Regions from separate parts of the Kribbella lupini genome, predicted to be linked through region 2. Evidence: riboswitches for the same ligand, from Rfam matches in the RefSeq annotation. Region 2 holds a riboswitch; each other region holds the start of a gene.

Region 1 (3,266 bases), on a different contig from region 2:
GACGTGGTCCGCGTCGACGAGACGCAGCCAGATGCCGTTCTGCCGGGCGGTGTCGACGACGTCGGCGGCGCGACCGGGGACGCGCGCCAGGACGGTGTCGAAGAACTGCTCGTGCACGACCTCGACGCCACCGGCGCGCAGCGACGCGGCCAGGCTCTCGGCGTTCGTGTGGACGCGCTCGGCGATCGCCTTCAGGCCGTCCGGACCGTGGTACACGGCGTACATCGACGCGACGACGGCGAGCAGGACCTGCGCCGTACAGATGTTGGAGGTCGCCTTCTCGCGACGGATGTGCTGCTCGCGGGTCTGCAGGGCCAGCCGGTACGCCGGGGCGCCGTCGGCGTCGACCGAGACGCCGACGAGACGACCGGGCAACGACCGCTCGAGACCGGCGCGGACCGACATGAAGCCGGCGTGCGGGCCGCCGTAGAACAGCGGGACGCCGAAGCGCTGCGACGAGCCGATGACGATGTCGGCGCCGGCCTCACCCGGTGCCTCGAGCAACGTCAGCGCGAGCAGGTCGGAAGCGACCGCGACCAGCGTCTCGCGCTCGTGCGCGGCGGCGACCAGCGGCTTCAGGTCGCGGACGACGCCGCCGGAGCCCGGGTACTGGACCAGGAAGCCGAAGAAGTCGCCCTCCGGCAGACCGTCGGTGGTGTCGGCGACGACGACCTCGAGACCGAGGGCCTCGGCGCGGGTCTGGACGACGGCGATCGTCTGCGCGAAGCAGTCGGCGTCGACCAGGAAGCGGTTGCTCTTGGACTTTCGGTTCGACCGGTGCGCCAGCGTCATCGCCTCGGCCGCAGCGGTGCCCTCGTCGAGCAGCGACGCGTTCGCGGTCGGCAGGCCGGTCAGGTCCGACACGACGGTCTGGAAGTTCAGCAGCGCCTCGAGCCGGCCCTGGGAGATCTCCGGCTGGTACGGCGTGTAGGCGGTGTACCAGGCGGGGTTCTCGACCAGGCGGCGGACGATCACCGACGGGGTGAAGGTGCCGTAGTAGCCCTGACCGATCATCGAGGTGGCGACGTTGTTGCGGGCGGCCAGCTGGCGGAGCTCGGTCAGCGCGTCGACCTCGGAGGCCGGCTCGGGCAGCCGCAGCGGCTCGGCCGAGCGGATCGAGGCCGGTACCGCGGCGTCGACGAGCGCGTCGACGTCGGCGTACCCGAGGGTCTGCACCATCCGGGCGACCTCGTCGGCCCGCGGACCGATGTGCCGGTCGGCGAAAGTGGCCGAAAGCTGTGGGCGGATGTCTTGCTCAGTCATGGCTGGAGGCTCCGTTGCTGACAGGTCTGCCGGTGGCCTCCCCCTCTGTCACGCAGCGGACGCGCTTCAGAGTCGCCTGCGGCACCCGGTCCATGGGCCTGAGAGGTTCCGGGGAGGAATTGCCCCTTCGGCGCCCAGGCGAACCTGAGACTCTCCCGAGTGCTGTGTACGGCTCCCCCGAGGCTACCAGTTCGACCCGCCGGGTTCCGGGACCAGCCACCGTACGGCGGGCAACGACAACGCCCACCCACCCGGGACGGGTGAGTGGGCGCCGGTGCAACAGGTGGAAGAGGTCAGCCGGTCATCCGGGCGCGGCGGCGAGCGGCGAGCTCGTCGTTCGCGTGCGGGCCGGACCCCTCGTCGCCGCCGTCGGCGCGCTCGGTCGGCAGCTCGGACAGCGAACCCTCGACCTCGCGCCAGACACCGCCGAGGGCGATGCCGAAGACGCCCTGGCCGCCGGCCAGCAGGTCGATCACCTCGTCCGGCGAGGTGCACATGTAGACCGAGGCGCCGTCGCTCATCAGCGTGATCTGGGTCAGGTCGTCGATGCCGCGCTTGCTCAGGTGGGCGATCGCAGTGCGGATCTGCTGCAGCGAGATGCCGGCGTCGAGGAGACGCTTGATCACCTTGAGCAGGAGAACGTCGCGGAAGCCGTAGAGCCGCTGCGTGCCCGAGCCGGTGGCCGGGCGGACCGACGGCGACACCAGGCCGGTGCGGGCCCAGTAGTCGAGCTGACGGTAAGTGATGCCCGCGGCCGCGCAGGCCGTCGGGCCGCGGAAGCCGACATCCTCCGGCATCGGGCGCAGGTCGTCGTCGAAGAGCAGGCCCTGCACCCCCGCTGCGGCAGCCGCGTCGGCGTGTGCCTCCGACGCCGACTGCGCCGTCAGATCAGTGTCGCCGGTGCGTGTCACGCCTGAGCCTCCCTGGGTACCGACTGGAACGGACTACATCCGTGGAGTTACAACTCCTCACAACTCCTTCAAGGTAAGCCGCCGACCTGACCCGGTCAACGACAACCGCTCCGAGCCGAAAGCGTGTCGCGGCTCCGGGCCGAATCGTTACCAACCCGGCCTTGTACCAGAGACATCCAAAATCTGGCCGTAACGCACGGTCAGGACTTGTCGAAGTCCTCCGGCGAGATCTGGTCGAGGAACTCGCGGAAGCGCTCCACTTCCTCTTCCTCCTCCACCTCGTCGACCTCGTCGGTCTCGCTCTCGGGCACCGGAACGCCGGCCTCGGCCAGGATCTCCTCGGCGCAGAACACCGGCGTACCGGTCCGCAGCGCGAGCGCGATCGAGTCCGACGGACGGGCCGAGATCTCGGTCTTGTCGTCGAAGACCAGGATCGCCTCGAAGACGCCGTCGGTCAGGTTCACGATCCGGACCTGGGTCAGCGTGTGACCCAGAACACGGATCACCTCGGCGAAGATGTCGTGGGTGAGGGGACGAGGTGGTTCCATCCCCTGCTGCGCGAACGCGATCGCGCTAGCCTCGGCCGCACCGATCCAGATCGGCAGGTACCGCTCACCGCCGACCTCCCGGAGCAGCACGATCGGCTGACTCGAGGGCATCTCGACCCGGACTCCGATTACGTCGACTTCGCGCACACCCTCAGCCTACTCCGCGCGGACCACACAAGCTGGCGTGCGGGTCGGCAGGTGACCTCAGCGGCTCAAACGGGACCGAACAAGTGCCGCGTGCAACCGTACGGCGAGCGCCGCCAGTTCCTGGGTCTTGTCGTCACGGCGCGGACCGGCGACCTGCTCGATCAGCCCGACCTCGCGGTCGGCCGCCGTCCGGAACGGGCGCAGGTGGCGCGGCTCCACGCCGTACCGGCCGAACTCGGCGGCCGCCTTCGCCACCAGGATCGCGTCGCCGTCGTAGTGGTTGCCCCGAGCCACCACCAGCTGGTGACTCTCCAGCTGCTCCAGCAGCTCGGCAGTGATGCCCGCCGCGACCCGCAGCTCCTCGCGGGTCAGCTTCAGCTCGGTGCGGTCGGCACCG
Region 2 (3,266 bases):
GCTTCGGCCGGTGCTCGTGCGCAAGCCGTTCGACCTCGGCCATGTCGATCCGGTGGTCGTCCGCACGCACCTGGTACGGCACCACGTCGTACAGGCGGCCGGAGAAGTTGATCTTCATGCCGTGCGTGAGGTGCCCGCCGTGGGCCAGGTTGAGACCCATGATCGTGTCGCCCGGACGGATCAGCGCGTGCATGACGGAAGCGTTCGCCTGCGCGCCGGAGTGCGGCTGCACGTTCGCGTACGCCGCGCCGAACAGGGCCTTCACCCGGTCGATCGCCAACTGCTCGATCACGTCGACGTGCTCGCAGCCGCCGTAGTACCGGCGGCCCGGGTAGCCCTCGGCGTACTTGTTGGTCAGCACCGACCCCTGGGCCTGCATCACGGCCGCCGCGGTGTGGTTCTCCGAGGCGATCATCTCCAGGCCGTCGCGCTGCCGGGTCAGTTCGTCGGCGATCTTCGCGGCGATCTCCGGGTCCAGGTCGGCGAGGTCCGCATCGAGGCTCGGGGCAACGACCTGCTGGAAGGTGCTCACAGTTCACCGCCGTGCTTGGCCGCGTAGTCCTCGGCCGACAGCAGCGGGCCGCCCTCGGTGGCGTTCACCTTGAACAGCCACACGCCGTACGGGTCCTCGTTGATCGCCGCGGGGTCGTCGGCGACCGCGGGGTTCACCTCGGTGATCTCGCCGGACACCGGGGAGTACAGGTCGGAGACGGACTTGGTGGACTCCACCTCACCACAGGTCTCGCCCGCGGTGACGGTGCTGCCGACCTCGGGCAGTTCGACGTAGACGATGTCACCGAGGGCGTCGGTCGCGATCGCGGAGATCCCGACCGCGACCGTCCCGGCCTGCTCGCGGGCGACCCACTCGTGCTCGTCGGAGTACTGCAGTCCAGCCTTGACTGTTGGCATGGTGGGTCCTCACTTCTGGCGCTGGTAGAAGGGCAGAGCGGTCACTTCGAACGGCTCGGGCTTGCCGCGCAGGTCGACGTGCAGTGCGGTCCCCGGCTCGGCGTGCTCGGCGTCGACGTAGGCCAGAGCGACCGGTACGCCGAGCGTGGGGCTGGGCTGGCCGGAGGTGATTTCACCGACCACGACGCCGTCCTTGAGGACCGGGTAGTGGCTGCGCGGCGACCGCCGGCCGGTGCCGGTCAGGCCGACGAGCTTGCGGGCCGAGCCCACTTCCTTGCTATTGGCAAAGACTGTCTTGCGGTGGGCAAGGGCTTCCTTGCCGACGAACTGTTCCTTGCTCAGTGCAACGACTCCGCCGAGACCGGCCGCGAACGGGTCGCCGTCGCGGGAGAGTTCGTTGCCGTACAGCGGCATCCCGGCCTCCAGCCGGAGCGAGTCACGAGCGGCCAGACCGCACGGCGTCAGCTCGCCGTCCACGGCGGCGGCCTCGATGGCGCGCCAGACGTCGGTGGCGTCGTCGTTCGCGACGAAGATCTCGAAGCCGTCCTCGCCGGTGTAGCCGGTCCGCGCGACCAGCAGGTCCAGGTCGGTCACGGTGATCTCGACGGCCGCGTAGTACTTGAGCGTGGTCAGGAGCTCCTGCTGCCCGGCCGGGATCAGCCGGAGCAGGATCGCCTCGGCCTTCGGGCCCTGGACGGCGATCAGCGAGGTCCGTGCCGAGGCGTCGTCGACGGTGACGTCGAATTCCTTCGCCCGCTCGTGCAGCGCGGCGACGACGACCTCGGCGTTCCCGGCGTTCGGGACGACCAGGAACGCGTCCGGCCGGCGGTAGGTGATCAGGTCGTCGATCACGCCACCGTCCTCGGCGCAGATCAGCGAGTACTTCGCCCTGCCGACCGCCATCGCGGAGATCTTGCCGACCAGCGCGTGGTCGAGGAACGCCGCGGCGTCCGGGCCGGTCACCCAGACCTCACCCATGTGGGACAGGTCGAAGAGCCCGGCCGAGCGTCGTACGGCGTGGTGCTCGGCCAGCTCGGAGCGGTACTTGAGCGGCATCTGCCAGCCGCCGAAGTCGGTGAAGCTCGCGCCGAGCCGTTCGTGCTCGGCGCGCAGGGCCGTGTACTTGGGTGAACCCGCCATGAGGAACTCCAGAATCCAGGTGGCACGCGCCACGAGATCGGGGTTCCTCCCCGCTCTGTATGGGACCTGAGAGTTTCCGCGCGCCCGTCGTCCAGGGCCTCGCTTGCACCGTCGGTGAGCCGGACGTCCGGCTGCTTTCCAGAGTTGCCTGACCGCGGCGGTACGGGGGCCTGAGAGATTCCCGGGGAGGATTTGCTCCTACGGCACCTGCACGGCGGCAGGGTTCTCCCGCCGCGGATCAACAGCGTGTTCAGTTGTCGGTCGCACCTTAAGCGGGCTGCGCCCGGGCGCGCAAGGCGGGTCTCAGGCGAGCGTCAGGCCGAAGCCGGGGCGGTCGGGGACGGTCAGGTTGCCGTCTGCCCAGCGGTAGGCGCTCGTGTCGACGCCGTCCGTCGTACCGGGCACGCCCTCGACGGTCGGGACGTTGCCGAGACCCGCGGCCAGCTGTGCGGCGTACAGGGTCTTGAGCGGGAGTCCCCAGGCGTGTGGCGACGCCTGGCAGGCGATCCTGGGCATCACCTCGCGCCAGCTGGTCAGGCCGAACGACACCACGTCCATCAGCAGCACGTCGATGTCACCGTTGGCCGCTATCTCCAACAACGGCTCCAGGTCGGGGTTGGACTCGCCCTCGGCGATCAGCGTCTGCGAGCCCTGCAGGTGCTTCTTGAGCCGCGCGAGGTCGTCCGCGTCGTCCAGGAACGGCTCCTCGACCCAGTACAGGTCGCAGTCGGCGACCGCTTCGAGGTACTCGATGAACCCGTCGCAGTCGTACCCGTCGTTCGCGTCCACCAGAATCCGGTGCTTCGGGTACGCCGCCCGCACGGCCCGCGTCACCTCGATGTCCCGCGCGTCGCCGGCCGCCCGGTCCATCCAGCGGTTCCCGCGTCCGATCTTCAGCTTGAACGCGCGGTACCCGGCCGCGTCGTCGGCCGCACAGTGCGCCAGTACGGCGTCCACGCCGCCCGCGTCGTCGAGGTCGGCGAAGTAGATCGCGCCGTCGTAGATCGGAATCGTCGTGCTCCCGCGCCCGCCGAGCAGCGCGTGCACCGGCAGGTCCAGGATCTGTCCCGCGAGGTCGTGCAGCGCGAAGTCCAGTCCGCGCAGCCCGGGCTCGGTCACTCCCGTCGCCGGATCGATCAACTCCCCGACCGACCGCCCGACCACCTCCTCGGGAACCGGCCCGGCAGCGAGCCCCCAGCCGGTCTTCCCGGTGTCGG
Region 3 (3,266 bases), on a different contig from region 2:
GCCCAGGCGGACGTCGTCCTGGCGCGTGGTGAGCTCGACCCGATGAACACCGACACCGAGTACGCCGACCTGCACGACCGCGTCGTCACGCTGCCGGGCCTGGGCCACAACGCCCACGTACAGGACCCGTCAGCACTCGATCACGTTGACGGCCAGGCCGCCTCGTGACGTCTCCTTGTACTTGATCTTCATGTCGGCGCCGGTCTCGCGCATCGTCTTGATCACCTTGTCCAGCGTGACCACGTGCACCCCGTCCCCGTGCATCGCCATCCGGGCCGCGTTGATCGCCTTCACCGAGGCCATCGCGTTCCGCTCGATGCACGGGATCTGGACCAGCCCGCCGACCGGGTCGCAGGTCAGGCCGAGGTTGTGCTCCATCGCGATCTCGGCCGCGTTCTCGACCTGCTCCGGTGTCCCGCCGAGCACCTCGCACAGCCCGGCCGCGGCCATCGAGCAGGCCGAACCGACCTCACCCTGGCAGCCGACCTCGGCGCCGGAGATCGACGCGTTCTCCTTGTAGAGCACGCCGATCGCCCCGGCCGCCAGCAGGAACCGCACGACGCCGTCCTCGGTCGCGCCCGGGACGAACCGGCGGTAGTAGTGCAGGACGGCGGGAATGATGCCCGCGGCACCGTTCGTCGGCGCGGTGACGATCCGGCCGCCGGAGGCGTTCTGCTCGTTCACCGCGAGCGCGAACAGGTTCACCCAGTCCATCACCTTGAGCGGGTCGACCGACCACTTGTCGCCGCTCAGCTTCTGGTGCAGGCCGTGCGCCCGCCGCGGGACCTTCAGACCGCCGGGCAGGACGCCCTCGGTCTCGCAGCCCTCGTCCACGCAGTCCTGCATCACCTGCCAGATGTGCAGCAGGCCCTCGCGGATCTCCGGCTCGGTGCGCCAGGCCAGCTCGTTGGCGAGCATCACCTCGCTGATCGGCAGGCCGGACTCGCGGCAACGGTCGAGCAGCTCGGCGCCGGACAGGAACGGGTACTTCAGCGGGGTCCGGTCGGGCACGATCCGGTCGCCGGCCGCCGCGTCCTCGTCGACGACGAAGCCGCCGCCGACCGAGTAGTAGGTGCGCTCACGCAGTACGGCGCCGTCGGCGTCGCGGGCGACGAAGGTCATCCCGTTCGGGTGGTACGGCAGCGCCTTGCGGCGGTGCATCACCAGCTGGGTGTTCTCGTCGAACGGGATCTCGTGCTCGCCGGCCAGCCGCAGGATCTTGGCCGCGCGGATCGCCTCGACACGGCCCTCGACCGCGCGGGTGTCGACGGTCTCGGGGTCCTCGCCCTCGAGCCCGAGCATGACCGCCTTGTTGCTGCCGTGCCCGTGCCCGGTCGCGCCGAGCGAGCCGAACAGCTGCGACTCGACAGCCGTCGTACGGGTGAGCAGGCCGTCGGCGGCGAGGCCGACGGCGAAGGTCCGGGCCGCGCGCATCGGGCCCACGGTGTGGGAGCTCGACGGGCCGATCCCGATACTGAACAGGTCGAAAACGCTGATCGCCATCTGGAGGTTCCTTCCGGTCGTCGTTGACCGATCGGTGTGCCTCCCCGCTCTGTCAGGCGTGCTGCCTTCCAGAGGTGCCTCGCCCGTGCGGTGAGGGTGCCTGAGAGATTCTTGGGGAGAGTTGCTCCTACGGCGCCCGGGTCGGGCCCGGGTCTCTCCCGCACGGGTTCATGCGGCGTGTGCTGCTGACGGTCGCGACGGTACGGCGGACCCGCGGCCCTCGTCAATCCGGCGGTGCACTCCACAGAGGGAGAGCGTTCCCCCGCACGGGGGATCCCTCGGAAGCACCACCACCACAAGCTGAAGACATGACGACGAGCACGCATCCGCACGACCACGCACCGGGTGAGGCGACGACGCCGCGGTGGATGCGCTGGGCGCCTCTCGCCTCAGCCGGGTGGGCGGCGGCGTACGGGCTGGTGCGGTTCTGGTTCGCCACTGGGCATGCACCGGACTGGGAGTTGCCCGGGAGCGATCTGATGATCTCCTACTGGCTCTCGCTCGCGTTCTGCGTGCTGAGCGGGGTCCTGGTCGTGCTGCCGGTGTCGCGGGTGACCATAGGGCTCACCTGGGCAGCAGCCGCCGGCTGGGTCGCCGTGTGCGGCTTCGCGCTGCTCGACGTCGTCGCCGCCGTACTGCCCGGCCTCGGCATCCCCTTCGACCCACTCGGTCTACTCAGCCGGGTCGGCGGCCTCACCGGCGCAGGCCTTCTCGCGGCGACCGCTCTGGCCAGGCAACGACAGCTCGACCCGTCCTGCCTGCGCTGCAGCGGCAGCCGTCGACCGGTGACGTCCACACCCCACTGGGCCATCGCCGGAGCAGCCGTCGCCGCAGCAGGCTGCCTCATCCGCCTGGCCGCTCAGGCGGTCGTCGGCTTCGGCAGCACGCCGTACGACGCACGCTCGGCGGTGATCCTCTTCGAGACCGGTTTCCTGCTCGCAGGCCTCCTGCTCCCGCTCCTACTGGTCACCCGCGCCGGCCGGATCTTCCCGCGCTGGATGCTGCTGCTCCCCGGCGGCGGACTCGGCGCCGGCATCACGGCGTACTTCGGCGTCGGACTGCTCCAGATGTTCGCAGCCGTGCTGCGGCACGAGCCGATCTTCGGGGACATCGACCTGCCCGAGGCGTTCTTCTGGGTCGCCGTACCGGCCTACGTGCTCTGGGGCGCGGGACTGCTCACGGCGACGTGCGGCTACTACCTCCGGACGCGCCGACCCTGCCGCGGCTGCGGCCGGTGAATCAGCCGAGGCGGTTGGTGCGGGCCGCCCACAGCTCGAAGAACCAGGTGAACAACGGGGGAACGCTTGCCGCCAGCGCGAGCAGCGTGGTCGTCCAGGTCCAGCGCAGCGGCGTGCGGACGACCACGACGGTCAGCACGTAGGCGACGAAGATCCCGCCGTGGATCGGCCCGAAGATCTGGACGCCGATCTCGTTGTCCGACAGCACGTACTTGAACAGCATGCCGATCAGCAGCCCGGTCCAGGAGATCGCCTCGGCGATCGCCACCACCCGGAACCAGGTCGCGTGCTTCGAACCAGCCGGCGCGTCCACGGCTGCAACAGTCTCGGTCATCAGATCAGTGACCCTAACAAGTCCGCCCAACCCGCTCCCGGGTTCCCTCCGGGTCCGCACCGGATGCCGGTCAGGGTCGGGGCGGCGAAAGATCGTCTCAATGAAGAGACCGATTGTTTGGTGTGCGGCCGCGGCCGCAGTACTCGCGACGTTGACCGTCCCGGCGGCCGCTGCGGCGCCGTCCGTCGACT

What was found. A riboswitch is a leader RNA that binds a small molecule or an ion and turns the genes downstream of it on or off. The one in region 2 is predicted to bind glycine.
Region 1: another riboswitch for glycine. It lies ahead of gcvP (aminomethyl-transferring glycine dehydrogenase); the one in region 2 lies ahead of gcvT (glycine cleavage system aminomethyltransferase GcvT).
Region 3: another riboswitch for glycine. It lies ahead of ABD235_RS35865 (L-serine ammonia-lyase); the one in region 2 lies ahead of gcvT (glycine cleavage system aminomethyltransferase GcvT).

Annotation. Positions count from the first base shown of each region.
Region 1 is NZ_BAAANC010000001.1:1,247,602-1,250,867, reverse strand. Features, by position in the region: gene gcvP (aminomethyl-transferring glycine dehydrogenase) at 1-1,263, opposite strand, end outside; glycine riboswitch at 1,340-1,431, opposite strand; gene ABD235_RS05660 (MerR family transcriptional regulator) at 1,557-2,174, opposite strand; gene ABD235_RS05655 (bifunctional nuclease family protein) at 2,375-2,869, opposite strand; gene ftsR (transcriptional regulator FtsR) at 2,927-3,266, opposite strand, start outside.
Region 2 is NZ_BAAANC010000002.1:142,790-146,055, forward strand. Features, by position in the region: gene glyA (serine hydroxymethyltransferase) at 1-532, opposite strand, end outside; gene gcvH (glycine cleavage system protein GcvH) at 529-909, opposite strand; gene gcvT (glycine cleavage system aminomethyltransferase GcvT) at 919-2,049, opposite strand; glycine riboswitch at 2,095-2,197, opposite strand; glycine riboswitch at 2,198-2,290, opposite strand; gene ABD235_RS13820 (mandelate racemase/muconate lactonizing enzyme family protein) at 2,353-3,266, opposite strand, start outside.
Region 3 is NZ_BAAANC010000004.1:590,477-593,742, forward strand. Features, by position in the region: gene ABD235_RS35860 (alpha/beta fold hydrolase) at 1-168, shown strand, start outside; gene ABD235_RS35865 (L-serine ammonia-lyase) at 130-1,503, opposite strand; glycine riboswitch at 1,582-1,674, opposite strand; gene ABD235_RS35870 (hypothetical protein) at 1,812-2,741, shown strand; gene ABD235_RS35875 (DUF3817 domain-containing protein) at 2,743-3,075, opposite strand; partial or broken gene ABD235_RS35880 (alpha/beta fold hydrolase) at 3,176-3,266, shown strand, end outside.